DNA from 2 places in the Acinetobacter sp. 228 genome. Region 2 is predicted to be linked to the other one. Evidence: predicted binding sites of a transcription regulator. Region 2 holds the regulator's gene; the other holds the start of a gene.
What was found. The regulator PhoB, encoded in region 2, activates phosphate uptake and scavenging genes when phosphate is short. The targets are predictions, from matches to a motif close to TGTCATNAANCTGTCATAA.
Positions count from the first base shown of each region.

Region 1 (8,175 bases), on a different contig from region 2:
AACTGAGCAAGAGTTGGAGCATTATGAAATAAAGAAAAAGGAATACGATTTAGCTCGAGTAAAAATTATTAAATTGCAAGAAGTCATTAACTTTCATAATATAATGATTTTATTTATTAATTTGGTATATGTAGATATTTTGTTTAATAAGAAAGAATTATCTCATTTAAGATTTTTAGAAATTATTGATGAATTTAATTACTCTGAGTGTGTTGCTTTATTGCATTTATCATTTTTATTGGAAAGTTATTATTTTAAAGAAGAAAACTTGTTAGATCATAATTATAATGAAGTTGGAAGTTTTATTAGAAATATACTAAGTTTAGAGTACTTTTCAATCTTACCAGTGGTATCTAATGAATCATTGAAATTTCCAAGAAATAAATATGTTGATTATAGTGTAGGTAAAATAAGGGGTAAATCTGAAAAGAAAGATTATAAAGATGAATTAAGATGTAACCAATATGAGTTTGTTAATCTAATAATTTTACAACAAATTGTTTTATATGTTTTAAATAAACTGAATGTAAGATTTGATAGTCAATATGAAAGAAAAGTTGCTCATTATACGAGACTAGATGTAGGATTTAATCTAGTTACTAAAAAATCACTAATGAGATTAAATTCTACTGAACATATGAATGATCCAAGTGAAGGAAAAATTTTATCTGACTTTTTTAATCTACAAAAAATTGAACCAGAAAACCCTCATAGTCATGTTTATCTAACATGTTTTACATTTAATCATAATTCACTAAATCAATTCAGACTTTATGGGAATATGGATGATGTAGAGTGCTCAGGTATGAGTCTTGTTTATAGTAGTGATTTTTTTGATGATGTATTGTCTTCCTTATTTGCTTTTCATATGGATGAAATAAGTTATTCTAAACTGCCATTATTTAGATGTATTTATATGGATGCATTTTCAGGCTATTTTGAAATAGCAAAAAGAAATAAATTTACTTTTTATCAAGAGCATAAAAATAAGAAAATAGCATCCAGAATATGGGAATCTTATGAAAAGAAAATTAAAGATATTGAAGAAGATATTAATTTGTCATTTGAACATATGAAGGTATTGCTGAAAAGATTGAATGATACGGATAATTTAAATATTATTACTACGGTTAATAATATACTAAAGCCTTTAAATTATTTAATTAAACACTTTTCTTTTCAAGAGGAGCAAGAGTGTAGGGTGATGAAGATAGAGGAAATATCTGATTCATCAGTTATTTATGATAATGAGAAACAACGAAGTTATATTGAGTATCAAGTTGATTGTGATTCGAAAATTAAGAATATTTATTTAGGTGAAAAATCAAAAATTAATTATACATATTTAATTAAAAAAATTGTAGAAGCTAATTGTATTTTGCCAAAAGTAAGGATTTCTGATAATCCTTATAGATCAGTAAAAAAAGACGTAATATTTAATTAGTAAAAAAATCCCCTCATTCGAGGGGATTTTTTTATCTAAACTTGGTGATTCTTAAGAAATCGAATCATCCAGATTTGGCGCTAACCAGCGTTTCGCTTCATCTAACGTCCAGCCTTTACGCTTCGCATAATCTTCTAACTGGTCGCCAGAGATTTTACCCACGTTAAAGTATTCAGTTTCAGGGTTTGCATAATAGAAACCGCTCACTGATGAAGGTGGCCACATCGCAAAGCTAGAAGTCAGGTAAGTACCCATCTTCTCAGTAGTACCTAACCAGTCGAACAATGGTGCTTTTTCAGAATGTTCAGGACAAGCAGGGTAGCCCGGTGCAGGACGAATACCCACATACTTCTCTTTAATTAACTCATCATTGGTTAATTGTTCATCTGCCTGGTAGCCCCAGAACTCTTTACGAATACGTTGATGCAAGTGCTCAGCAAAAGCTTCAGCAAAACGGTCACCCAAAGCTTGAACCATAATCGCGTTATAGTCATCGCCTTTGGCTTTGTATTCTTGCGAAAGTTCTTCCGCACCAAAAATTGAAACTGTAAAGCCACCCAGGTAATCCTGCGCCACATCTTTCGGTGCAATAAAGTCAGCCAGAGAGTAGTTCGCTTTACCGGTCACTTTGTCAGACTGCTGACGAAGGTGCTCGAAGCTATGCGTCACATTGCCATTTTCATCAGCAACAGCAACCGTATCTGCCGCCACACGATTCGCAGGATAAATGCTAAACGTCGCACGCGCATCGAAACGTTTATTCTCGATGATGTCTTTCAACATTGCTTGTGCTTGTTCATACAAATCACGTGCAGCTTCACCCACCACTTCATCTTCAAGGATTTTCGGGAATTTACCCGCCAAACTCCAAGAAATAAAGAATGGCGTCCAGTCAAAATATTCCACCAAGGTTTCTAAAGGATAGTTGGTGAATGTTTGTGAGCCAATGAAATTTGGTTTAACTGGTGCATTCTTGGCAAAGTCGATTTTGAAACCGTTTTCAACTGACTCAGCATAAGAAAGCTTCGCAGCTTTCGGCTGCTTATTGGCAAGACGGATACGGATTTTTTCATAATCCGCAGCATAGTCTGCTGCCAGTTTTGGTTTCATCTCGGCAGAAAGCAATTGCGTTGCCACACCCACCGCACGAGAAGCATCAGCCGTGTAGTACACGCCATCATTATGATACTGCGGTGAGATTTTCACAGCGGTGTGCGCTTTAGAGGTCGTTGCACCACCAATCATCAGTGGAATATTAAAGCCTTTACGCTGCATTTCTTTAGCTACAAAGACCATTTCATCCAATGACGGTGTGATCAGACCAGACAAACCGATGATATCGACTTTTTCATCAATTGCAGTTTGTAGAATTTTCTCACATGGCACCATCACGCCAAGGTCAACGATGTCATAGCCATTACAGCCCAATACCACGCCCACGATGTTTTTACCGATATCGTGTACATCGCCTTTCACCGTAGCCAAGAGGATTTTACCTTTGGCTTCAGCCTGGGTTTTTTCAGCTTCAATGAACGGGTTTAACCACGCGACGGCCTGTTTCATGACACGTGCCGATTTCACCACTTGTGGCAGGAACATTTTGCCGGCACCAAACAGGTCGCCGACCACGTTCATACCCGCCATGAGCGGACCTTCGATCACATCCAGCGGACGCGTCGATTTTAAACGGGCTTCTTCCGTATCCTGATCGATATAAGTGGTGATGCCTTTTACCAGTGCATACTCAAGACGTTTTTCAACGGACTCGGCTCGCCATTCAAGGTTTTCTTCCGCTTTTTGCTGACCGCCTTGACCCCGGTATTTTTCTGCAATGGTCAATAATTTTTCAGTTGCTTCCTGACCGCTTTCGCCCTGGTTGCGGTTCAAGACTACATCTTCAACGGCATCTTTAAGCTCTTTGTCGATGTCATCATAAATCGCCAGCTGGCCGGCGTTCACGATCCCCATGGTCAAGCCTTTCTGGATCGCGTGATACAGGAACACTGCATGGATCGCTTCACGTACAGGCTCGTTACCACGGAAGGAGAATGATACGTTTGAAATACCGCCTGAAATCATCGCATTTGGCAGATTTTCTTTAATCCAGCCGGTTGCTTCAATGAAGTCCACGCCATAGTTATTGTGTTCTTCAATACCCGTTGCCACTGCAAATACGTTCGGGTCAAAGATAATATCTTCAGAAGGGAAGCCCACTTCGTTCACAAGTACATCGTATGAACGCTTACAGATTGCTTTTTTTCGTTCTGCTGTATCGGCCTGACCATTTTCATCAAATGCCATCACGATCACCGCAGCACCGTACTGACGGCAAAGGCGGGCACGTTCGACAAACTCGTCATAACCTTCTTTTAAGGAAATCGAGTTCACAACGGCTTTACCTTGAACGCATTTCAAACCTGCTTCAATAATCTCCCATTTAGAAGAATCGAGCATGATTGGCACACGTGAAATATCAGGTTCAGATGCGATCAGGTTCAGAAAGTGCACCATCGCACCTTGTGAATCCAGCATGCCTTCATCCATGTTGATGTCGATGATCTGCGCACCGGCTTCCACCTGTTGACGTGCCACGTCCAACGCTTCTGTGAAGTTTTCTTCTTTAATTAAACGAAGGAATTTTTTAGAACCCGTGACGTTGGTACGTTCACCGACGTTCACGAATAATGAATCTTTGGTGATGTTAAATGGTTCTAAACCACTTAAACGACATGCAGGCTCAATTTCAGGGATCTGGCGAGGGGCAATACCTTCAACCGCCTGCGCAATCGCGCGGATATGATCTGGCGTAGTACCACAGCAACCACCGGTGATATTGATCAAGCCGCTTTCAGCAAATTCTTTAATGAATGCTGCCGTTTCTTCAGGGGTTTCATCATAACCACCAAACGCATTTGGCAAGCCTGCGTTAGGATGCGCAGAAACGAAGGTGTCGGCAACGTCAGACACGGTTTTTACGTGTGGACGCATCGCATCTGCACCAAGTGCACAGTTAAAGCCGATTGAAATCGGTTCTGCATGACGCATTGAGTTCCAGAATGCTTCTGCGGTTTGACCTGTCAATGTGCGACCTGAGGCATCGGTAATCGTACCTGAGATCATGATTGGCAATTCATAACCCAGTTCCTTGAACACTTCTTTTACTGCAAAGATGGCAGCTTTAGCATTGAGCGTATCGAATACAGTTTCAATCAGGATGATATCAACACCGCCTTCAATTAAGGCTTTGGTCGATTCGATATAATCAACTTTCAGGGCATCAAAGGTGATGTTACGGAACGCAGGATCATTCACATTCGGTGAAATAGATGTTGTACGTGATGTTGGCCCGATGACTCCGGCTACAAAACGCGGTTTTTCCGGCGTTGAATATTTGGCACAGGCTTCTTTTGCTAAACGTGCAGCTTCACGGTTAATTTCTGGAACCAGATCTTGCATATGATAGTCAGACATAGAAACACGCGTACCGTTAAAGGTATTGGTTTCAATAATGTCTGCGCCGGCTTCAAGATATGCTTCGTGAATGCCTTGGATAATCTGCGGTTGGGTCAGGACTAAAAGGTCATTGTTGCCTTTGAGGTCAAAGGCCCAATCGGCAAAACGTTCACCACGATAATCGGCTTCTTCCAGTTTATGGCGTTGGATCATGGTACCCATCGCACCATCGATAATTAAAATTCTTTTGGCAAGAAGTTCTTTTAAGGTGGTTAATGTCGACATTCAAACGTTCTCAGCAGTCTTTTAAAACGGCTGTAATCTTAGCAGATTAGTGAACTGATTTCTGCTGACATTGCTCAGAATGATGGATAAGTATGATATGAAAATTTGATAAGTCAGTAGATAAACATAAAATTCTGAAATCCGGACCAGAAAATATAGTTAACCTGGCTCTGATTTGACCGGTTTAGGGCAGGGGCAGAAACACAAAATTGAACTGAGGCATCTATTCATAAAAATGTCATATTCATTCCTTATGCTATGCAACTGAAACTTTATTCAGCCTGCTGACAGAAAGGGCTTCGATGGTTTTGGTAGCAAAATGTGTGTACTTTTTGCGCAGAAACAAGCTGGAATGCTATCTCAAGTGAATGATTTATAAAATCAAAATTTAGTTTTTAGTCGGAATTAAACAGGACGAATGACAGCAAGAAAATCCAAATAATTGCATCATATGACAACAGTTTGTCATATAATTGTCACAATTTAACTGAACAATATGAGGATCATTGAATCCTCTATTCCTGCTTGCATGAATCCTAATCCAACTCCCGTAGATTCAGCACACAAGTCGGCTTCGAAAAAGTCGACCAATGTTCATGTGCCAACACCGAAATTTTTTATGCCGGTGTTCTTGACTCTTATTATCACTACGCTGATTTATATCGGCTTCCAATTGTCTTCAGATTTAGCACATGTACCGGCCTTAAGCCTGTATTCAGTTATTTTGTTAGCAACTGCACTTTTTATCGCATTGAGCTTTGAATTCGTCAATGGCTTCCACGATACAGCCAATGCTGTTGCTACCGTCATTTATACCAATGCACTCTCAGCTCCCGTCGCAGTGATGTGGGCCGGCTTCTGTAATTTCCTTGGGGTTATGGTGGCCAGTGGCGCGGTTGCTTACGGTATTATTGCGTTATTGCCGGTTGAGCTGATTATGAATGTCGGCTCTGGTGCAGGCTTTGCCATGGTCTTTGCCATGCTGATAGCGGCCATTCTCTGGAACCTTGGAACCTGGTTCCTTGGTATTCCTGCATCCAGTTCGCATACCCTGATCGGTTCGATTCTGGGTGTTGGCATCATGAATTACATTCTGAATGCCGGCAGTGGCGCTTCAGGTATAGACCTGGAGCAGGTGATTAAAGTTGGTAAGGCGCTATTATTTTCGCCTCTCATCGGTTTTGCATTTGCAGCGGTGCTGTTCCTGCTGGTGAAAAAAATCTTCAAGCGTCAAATGGAACTGTTTCAGCCACCTGAAGGCAACAAGCCACCACCTCCATTGATTCGTGCCATGCTGATTTTTACCTGTACAGGTGTGAGTTTTGCACACGGTTCAAATGACGGTCAAAAAGGCATGGGTTTGATCATGCTGATTCTGATTGGGTGCGTACCTCTGGCGTACTCATTGAACAAGAATCTGGATACCCAGCATATTCAATCTTTTGGCCAGTTGTCGGCACAAACAGCCGATGTGATCTATCCAAATCATCAGGATATTCCGGATGAGCAAGCCCGTGCTGTTATCACCAAGTATATCCAGACCAAGGAAATTACCCCTGAAGTCATTCCGGCACTGGCAAGTTTGACCGATCATCTGGGTGAGAAAGTAGCTAGCTATAGCAACATTAAAGATGTGCCTGAAGCTCAAGTTTCTGAATTCCGTAACGACATGTACCTCAGCACAACCGCTTTTAAACGTCTGGATAAAGCAGAATCTTTACCTGCGATGTCTGCTGCGCAAGAAAAAACGGTGGATAAATACCGTGATAATCTTGACTCATTCCTGCAATATATTCCAACCTGGGTGAAAGTTGCAGTTGCGCTTGCACTGGGTCTAGGTACCATGGTGGGCTGGAAGCGTATTGTTGTGACCGTCGGTGAGCGTATTGGTAAAGAACATATGACCTATGGACAGGGCATGTCCGCCGAGCTTGTTGCGATGTCGACCATTGCTGCGGCAGATGGTTTCGGTATGCCAGTATCTACTACTCATGTACTGAACTCAGCAGTAGCCGGTACCATGGTAGCAAACAAGTCAGGACTGAATTTCCAGATGGTGAAAACCATTCTGTCTGCCTGGGTATTTACCTTGCCAGCAACGATCTGTCTGTCAGGTGGTTTGTATTGGATATTGTTAAAAGTGTTCTAAACATCGTTGATAAAAAAACGCTGCCTCGGCAGCGTTTTTTTATGGGTGATTTTTACCTCTCCCTTGCGCACTCAGAATATATTCTGAGGATGCTCATCTCCTAAGAGGAGAGGGGATTTTACATAATATATTCAAATATGGGTATTGACGCTAAATCTTGCTCTTTTACCTCATGGAAAAGTAGCTTGGAGGCAGATATCTAACAGTTACTAAAATTTATGATGGATACTCCCTCTCCCTTGGGGAGAGGGTTGGGGTGAGGGGCAGAATTTTAAATAAAAAGAATATCGACTCTAGGAAAAGGGTAAAGTGAAGGAAATAAATTACTTCTTCAACTTGCTCAATAATCCTTTTGGCAATTTCTCCGTCGCAAAACCAAACAGCGCAGCAAAAGGCAGTGCGGTACGCGCCAGATAAGCGACTCGCCACAAACCACCATGATTCGCACCATGCATCATTAACTCAAGCGGATGGTTCAGTTCCACTTCAGGATTGGCCACTGATTCCGGATTGCGAAGGTCATGAATCCATAATGCTGCCATCAATGCATTGGTAGTTTCAGGTGCGAAAGCTTCCACATCAAACAGGCTGGCGCCATTGAATGCGGCTTTTAATAGCGGATTTTTGGTAACAGAATGAGTGGTCGTAGAAGGTGCAATATTAATGCTGACCCGTTGACCTTGAGCACGCGCCAAGGTTGCACGCCATTGCTGAATACGTTTTGCCAGCGCATAGTTTGGGCCTTGTTCAACCACCAGACAGTCACAAATGCCATATGCCTGATCGCCAGACTGAATCAGCTCATGACTATTTTTCTGGAAAAAGTGTTTACGGCTTAAAGTCG
Region 1 covers NZ_JAYWYV010000001.1:27,685-35,859, forward strand. The annotation lists gene VXQ92_RS00135 (hypothetical protein) at 1-1,444, shown strand, start outside; gene metH (methionine synthase) at 1,496-5,182, opposite strand; gene VXQ92_RS00145 (inorganic phosphate transporter) at 5,712-7,331, shown strand; gene VXQ92_RS00150 (hypothetical protein) at 7,655-8,175, opposite strand, start outside.
Region 1: VXQ92_RS00145 (inorganic phosphate transporter) is a predicted target of PhoB. The motif match lies at 5,646-5,664, and genes of this name have one in related genera.

Region 2 (8,175 bases):
ATGAAAATGTTCAGACAGATTTATCAGTTTGCCAGTTTCTGCGGTGTGACGCCCGTTCAAGTTGCCTTAGCGGAATATATGCAACTGCATCCTGAGCATATACCTGGACTGTCCTCTTTCTATCAAAACAAACGGGATTTATTTAACTCATCCATTGAAACGTCACGCTTTAAGTGGACACCCTCTCAAGGAACTTATTTCCAGAACTTAGATTATTCAGAGATTCGGCCTGAGCTCGATGATTTGTCCATGTGCCATTTTCTGGCAGAACAACATGGGATTGTCGCGATTCCAGTCTCTGCGTTCTACCAGCACCCTCCTGACGATTTACGTCTGCTCAGGTTCTGCTTTGCAAAAAAAGAACAAACTCTGGTCCAGGCAGGTCAAATTCTTTCAAAGGTTTAACTCACCTTTTTAACTAAAAACCTTATAAAATAAGTAGCTTAGTTACCTAAAAGCTAAGGCTTTTTTCTATACTCTAGCCAATAATAGTTACAGCAATAAATAAGTAGATAATAATCCAATCACAGGATGTCGCATGGCACAGCAAGCATTGATTCACCAAGAGAATTTATGGAAAGCCTTTCTGGTTTTTCTGGTGCCATTGATTGTGACCAATATCCTGCAAAGTCTTTCTGGCACGGTCAATACAATATTTGTGGGGCAAATGCTAGGCGTCAACGCCATTGCTGCTGTTGCGGTATTTTTTCCAATCCTGTTTTGCCTAATGGCTTTTGTGATTGGCTTATCCGCCGGTTCTACCGTACTGATTGGCCAGGCCTGGGGCGGGAAAAATATAGAAAAAGTCCGCTGTGTGGTTGGTTCAACTTTATTTATGACCTTGATTGGCGGCAGTTTGATTGCACTTTTTGGGGTGATTTTTGCTGAAAATATTCTCTTGGCACTCGGCACAGATCCGGATGTAATGCATTTGTCCCTGCCTTATGTGCAGTGGATGCTGGTAGGTAGCCCCTTAATTTTTATCTATATTTTTTATACCTCCATTCTGCGTGGTGTCGGAGACAGTACCACGCCCCTATTTGCTTCCGTCATTACCATTGGGGTGGGCCTGGTGGTGACACCGGTCCTGATTGGCGGTTATTTTGGCTTTCCTAAAATGGGCATTATTTCACCGGCACTTGCTACCATTCTGGGAAATCTCGCAGTTCTGGTATTTTTGATTTTGTATCTGAAGCGCAAGCAGCATCCGCTCAAGCTCGACTGGGCTTTATTAAAAAATATTCGTCATCAGCCCCAGTTAAGCAAAACCATCCTTAAACTGGGAGTTCCAACTGGTGTACAAATGGTCACGACTTCAGTGGCTGGTCTGGTAATTGTGGGACTGGTTAACCGTTATGGTGCAGAAGCAACAGCCGCCTATGGCGCAGTCAATCAGGTCTTAAATTATATTCAGTTCCCTGCCTTATCGATTGCGATTGCTGCATCTGTATTTGCTGCTCAAGCCATTGGTGCAGGCAAATCGGATCTGCTGAATAAAGTTACCCGCACTGCGCTCATTATGAATATCCTGTTCACCGGTGGTCTGGTGATTCTGGCTTACCTGTTTTCCAAATATCTGATGGCGCTGTTTATTACCGACCCCCAGGTGGTGGTGCTCGGTCAAAAACTGCTGTTCATTGTTTTGTGGGCAATTCTGTTTTTTGGCGCCAGTGCCATTTTTGCTTCGATCATGCGTTCCAGTGGTACGGTAACTATGCCAATGCTGATTAATATTTTCGCCATTCTATGTATTGAAGTTCCCGCCGCTTATCTGTTTAGCCGGTGGTGGGGCCTGGAAGGTATCTGGTATGCCTATGCATTGGCCTTTGTCAGCATGTGTATTTTGCAGGGACTGTATTATCAGTTTGTCTGGAAGAAAAAGACCATTGAGACCTTGATATAGATAAAAAGTTTATAATTCAAAAGCCTTACATTACCTCAGATACTGACCTTCTAAAGAGTCAGATTAGGATTATCGTGATAAAAAGAAAACCCGCTTTTGCGGGTCTGTTTTACAATTTCTTAAGCAGACTTTTTCTTTCTTTTACCAAATTGGGTCGCCAGTGCAGTGACATGCTGATAACCGGTCGGCAAGATTCGCTGAATCAGGTCTATCGCTTTGGCATCATTGCCGATGAGTAGACGGCGCTTGTCTTTTTGTACCGCCTCCAGAATTTGACGAGCAGCTTCTGCAGGTGGACAACGCAATAATTTATTAAAATTACGGGCCGATTTTTCCGGATTCATACCTAAAGTCAGCAGGCTGTTATTCATTTTTGCTGCATTGGCAATATTGGTACGGATCCCGCCCGGATGCACACAGAGCGCACTGACTCCGCAATTTTCCATGTCCAGTTCCTGACGCAGGGATTCAGTAAAGCCACGTACTGCAAACTTGGTCGCATTATAAGCAGACTGGGTCGGTTGAGCCGTTAAACCAAACAGGCTGGAAATATTGATAATATGGCCATCGCCAGTTTTCTTGATCAGTGGCAGAAATTCTTTGGTGCCATACACCACACCCCAGAAATTGATTCCGACGATCCATTCCAGTTCTTCATAAGATGCCCCTTCCACTGTTGAACCCAGTGCAACACCGGCATTGTTAAAGATCATATTGACACTACCATGATCCTGTTCAACCTGCGCCGCCCAGTTACGCACCTGGTCCAGGTCAGCCACGTTTACTTTCTGAATGGTGACACGGACATCACTCTCTTTGAGCAATTCGAGCGTTTGCGCCAGACCCTGTTCATTGATATCACTCAGTGCCAGATGACAACCCTGCTGGGCCAGTAGTACCGCCAGTTGCTGGCCAATACCTGAACCGGCCCCGGTAATCGCGGCAACTTTATTGTTAAAATTTTTCATTTAATTTCCTTATGTAAACTACTGCCATTCCATGACAGCAGGATCTTGTTCTGTTGTTTCAGGAGCTAGCACAGATCCTCAATATAGTTTTGACAATACAGATTGTCAATAATTATCCCATATCCTTAGAGGCCAACTTTCGGGACAGAATTTCTCATGTAGGTCTAAGCGTGATTTATTGCTAAGATATTCAAAATCTTTATACAGATGAGCACTCAGGCCTTATGACCGATTCAATCGACTCAGCAGTGAAACCACGAGCCGCCAAAACCAGACAACGTCAGTTTAAAGGCCTGTCGATGGCGGAGCGGCAGCAGGCACGTCGTGAAAAGTTGATCGAAGCTGGAATTGAAGCCTATGGCAGTTACGGCTTTTTTTCAGTCACGGTCAAAGATATCTGCAATGAAGCCAAACTGACTGAACGTTATTTTTATGAATCTTTCAAGAAAAGCGAAGATCTGTTTCAGACCATTTTTTTGAAACTGATTGATGAACTGCAACAGAATGTGATGCAGGCCATGATGCAGGCATCGAGTGATCCGAAAAAAATGATCGAAGCCGGTTTGACAGCCCTACTCACCACCTTGCGTGACAATCCACGTATGGCCAGGATCATTTATATTGATGCCATGCTGGTACAGGAACTGCATAATCAGGCCACCATTCATGAAACCATGTCGCGTTTTGACCGTATGATTCATGCTTTTGTCATGTTAATGATGCCGCAGTTAAATCGTAGCGAGCAGGAAATTTCCCTGGTTTCGACCGGTTTAAATGGTTATGTCACCCAAATTGCCATTCGTTGGGTGATGAGCGGTTTTAAGCATTCGCTTGAAGAAGTTTTATCATCTTGCAGTGTGGTTTTTTTAGCACTATTAGAGTCATTTTCCGAGAAAAAATAGCTGTTAAATCCTTTTGTTAAAAAGGTATTATGAGCTTTCCAGTGTAGTTGTGAATTTATGCTTTATCTTGGAAACAGGTAAAATTAATTTATGATTTTTTAACAATTTTATGCGCTATATTTGTCACAAATCTTTGTGAATTTCAGCAGTTTTTCCCTTTCTGCAATGATACTGTCATAATTAGTCTTTGTAATAAGCCTGTCATAAATATAAAACGGCTCACCGTTTACATGAAATAGGGTATTGCGTTGTGAAAGATGACTACATATTAATCGTCGATGACGAGCTCCCGATTCGGGAAATGATCCATACCTCTCTGGATATGGCCGGTTTTCAGTGCTTGCAGGCAGAAGATGCCAAGCAGGCGCATCAGATGATTGTGGATCAACGTCCGGCACTGATTTTGCTGGACTGGATGATGCCAGGTGGTGTCAGCGGTGTGGACTTATGTCGTCGTCTGAAACGTGATGAAAGCCTGTCTGAAATCCCGGTGATCATGCTGACAGCACGCGGTGAAGAAGACCACAAGGTACAAGGTCTGGATGCCGGTGCCGATGACTACATGACCAAACCGTTCTCGACCCGGGAACTGGTTTCCCGGATTAAGGCGGTACTGCGCCGTGCCAATGCCCTGAGCGGTGAAAAAACCATTGATGCCAATGGCCTGATTCTGGATCCGGTCAGCCAGCGGGTGAATTTTGGCAATAATATTCTGGAAATGGGACCCACCGAATACCGTTTGCTGGCATTCTTCATGACCCATCCGGAACGTGCCTATACCCGTGCGCAATTGCTGGATCAGGTGTGGGGCGGTAACGTCTATATTGAAGACCGGACCATTGATGTGCATATCCGTCGCCTGCGCAAGGTGCTGGAACCCTATGGTGTGGACCGTTATGTACAGACCGTACGTGGCACAGGTTATCGTTTCTCGACCCGTTCCGATGTCGCTTTAGGTTAAATATCATTTAAGGTAAATCTTGTTTTATGTATGAACCCTACCCTGTCCCCGAACTGGCACGCGAGCACAAAAGAATCCGTTACAGCAGTTTATGGGATTTCGCCAAACAGGATTTACGCCTGCTGGCTTTTTTTCTGATTATTGCCAGCTTTATTGGTTTTGGGAGTGGGTATTTCTGGATTTGTATCGTAATCGCCTTCGTGGCGTTCTTTGCGACCCAGATGCGTTCTTTATACTTGGTCAATGAATGGATTTCCAACCGCCCCTATGATGTTCCGCCCAATATTGGCGGAATTTGGGGTGCACTGCTTTTCAATGTTTACCGCGCCCAGCGTCAGGAACGGATTGTTCAGGCAGAAATGGTTGAACTGATCGATCGTGCACAGTCTTCTCTGGTAGCCTTGCAAGAAGCTGTCGTTTTAATTGATGAAAACCAGCAGATTGAATGGTGGAATCCTGCTGCGGAACGTCTGCTCGGAATCTCGAGTGATGACCGTGGCCGTAATATCCTGACCTTGCTGCGCCAACCGAATTTTATTGAATACTATCATCATATTGATGAATCTCCGGACGGCCTGAAAATGCGCTCTTCACTGTTTGAAGACCATTATGTACAGGTCAAAATGACACGTTTTGGCGGAGAAAGCCGAGTACTGGTCGCTTATGATGTAACCCGGATGCATAATCTGGAACAGATGCGTAAAGATTTCGTCGATAATATTTCCCATGAACTACGAACTCCTTTGACCGTACTCAGTGGCTATATTGAAACCTTTACCGATCAGGAAGACATCAATCCACGCTGGAAACGTGCCTTTGATCAGATGCAGTCGCAGACCCGACGCATGAATGCACTGGTCAATGACCTGCTATTACTGTCACGTCTGGAAAATGACAAGAATATTGCCAAAAACCAGATCATTGAAATGCCGAGTCTGATGAACCAGCTGTTCGATGATGCCCAGGCCTATAATATGGATTATGGTCATACCCTGAATCTGGACATTGACAGCCATTGCGATCTGATCGGTTCAGACATGGAACTGGCCAGCGCTTTTAGTAATCTGATCACCAATGCCATCAAATATACGCCTAAAGGTGGCACCATCACTATCGGCTGGCATGATGATGGTGAATCGGCCTATTTTGTGGTGCAAGATAACGGTATCGGCATTGATCCCAAGCATCTGCCACGTCTGACCGAGCGTTTTTACCGTATCGATTCAGACCGCAGTCGCCGTACTGGTGGTACCGGTTTGGGACTTGCCATCGTCAAACATGTATTGATGCAACATCAGGCACATCTGGAAATCGAGTCCAAAGAAAACCAAGGTTCCACGTTTAAGGTGGTTTTCCCCAAAGAACGTCTCAGCTTCCCGGACTAATCTCACAAAATCAAAAAAGGTGCCATCGGCACCTTTTCTTTTAAGCATTTAAGAGCTGATCTGTTTTTCCCTGCTCAGCGCACGCGCATAGGCTGCACGTTGTGAGACCCGTTTCAGATAGGCCTGAATCGCTGGATAACTTTGGCCTGTCCGGCTCTGCATCGCTTCCAAAGGAAAACTCATCTGAATATCGGCAAAACTGAAATGTCCGGCAAAATAATCATGCTCGCTCAAATAGCTTTCCAGAAACTGGATATGATCTTTTAAGCGGCTCTGTACAAACTGTTTCTTCACTCCATCACAGATTTTCTTGGCTACAGGCCGAATCAGCAACGGGGTATGTTTTGGTACAGTGGTCATCACCAGTTGCATCACCAGCAGCGGCATTAACGAACCTTCCGCATAATGCATCCAGTAACGGTACTGGGCCTTGTCGGCAGGATCTTCGGGACGAAACTGCTGCTGTTCGTCATAGGTTTCCTGTAAATATTCCAGGATCGCTGCAGATTCCGCCAGTACCTGACCCTGATCGACCAGAATCGGAGCTTTGCCCAATGGATGGATCTGTTTTAAGGCCGGTGGCGCAGAAAGATTGGGCTGACGCTTATAGTATTTAACCTCGTAATCCAGTCCTAACTCTTCCATGGCCCACAGGATACGAAATGACCGTGATTGTTCGAGATGATGTAAAACACGCATATTAGACTCATGATTTTATTGTTCTTGCTCATTGAGCATAGCAAAAAGCAGCCGACTCCAGCTCATTTTTTGATGACTGTAATGATATGTATCCCATGTTGCAGATTCACTCTTTGAGTTCAATTCAGCCAGCGCTTTATATTCCCATCATTTTAGCATTTATCGTGAAGCACGCATCCGCTCTGGAAATGCAGGAGCTTCTAAACGTAGCCCATCATAGGCTGGAATAGAACCAAAACGTTCATGCCCTTCTATCCATTGTTCCCGTGCAATTTTAAGGTCCTCTACCGTACGCCCGACCAGATTCCACCATAATAAAATCGGGCTTTCAAATGGCTCTCCTCCAATCAATAACACCCGGCTTCTGGCATGAATTTCAGCATTGACCTGTTGCAACCCCGGCTCCAGGATCAGCATATTATCCTCTGTCAGTTCATGTCCATTTATACTGGCCGTACCTTCAAGTACCATAAAGCCATATTCAAATTTCGGATTCAGTGGCAAACGCATACTGCTACTTTCATCTGCATACAGATCCACGCCCAGCAATTCACTATGCACTTTAACCGGTGATCTGGTATTTAAATACTCTCCAACCAGCACGGTAAACTCGATACCCTGCTCATTGACCACCGGTAATTCAGGATAATGGTCAAACCCCGGTGCCATATTGATCTTGTCATCCGGCAAGGCAATCCACAACTGTGCTGCATGCATATGGGTCTCACTTTCCGGAGAGACTTCAGTATGTGAGATACCATAGCCCGAGGTCATCAGATTGACCTGCTTGGGACGAATCAATTGCTGATTTCCCAGACTGTCATTGTGCATCATGCTGCCTTCGATCATCCAGGTAAAAGTCTGCAGCCCGATATGCGGATGTGGTCCGATATCTAGGCCATCTCCTTGCGGGAAAATGGCAGGACCGGCGTGATCGAGAAAACACCAGGCACCTATCATGCGCTTGTGTCTGCTTGGCAAGGCACGTTTAATCACGGTACCCTGCCCGATTTCTGCGCGGCGTAAAGGAAATTCCTGAATAAACCGGTTTACATACTTTTCACAATCATCAGAATTGGACAGTTCAATATCACTATTGGTCGACATGGCTGAGTTTACCTCGGCATTTTCATTCTAGTTCCGGAGTGGGTGAGACATTCACATTAGACTGATCCAAAATGCCCCTTGCTCAGGACAATGTACAGGGTCTAGATTCAAAATCTATCTCTAGAAATATTTAGATACGTATTAAGTATTCTAATGGCTACCCTATTTAAAATCTGAACAGCTGATACGATTTATATTGTAAATACAAATACTTGAGTTAGCTTAAAATTTTTGATGCAGCTACCTGGCT
Region 2 covers NZ_JAYWYV010000007.1:32,305-40,479, forward strand. The annotation lists gene VXQ92_RS07365 (methionine aminotransferase) at 1-405, shown strand, start outside; gene VXQ92_RS07370 (MATE family efflux transporter) at 539-1,903, shown strand; gene VXQ92_RS07375 (SDR family NAD(P)-dependent oxidoreductase) at 2,023-2,871, opposite strand; gene VXQ92_RS07380 (TetR/AcrR family transcriptional regulator) at 3,096-3,773, shown strand; gene phoB (phosphate regulon transcriptional regulator PhoB) at 4,024-4,734, shown strand; gene phoR (phosphate regulon sensor histidine kinase PhoR) at 4,761-6,119, shown strand; gene VXQ92_RS07395 (glutathione S-transferase family protein) at 6,168-6,818, opposite strand; gene VXQ92_RS07400 (pirin family protein) at 6,978-7,925, opposite strand.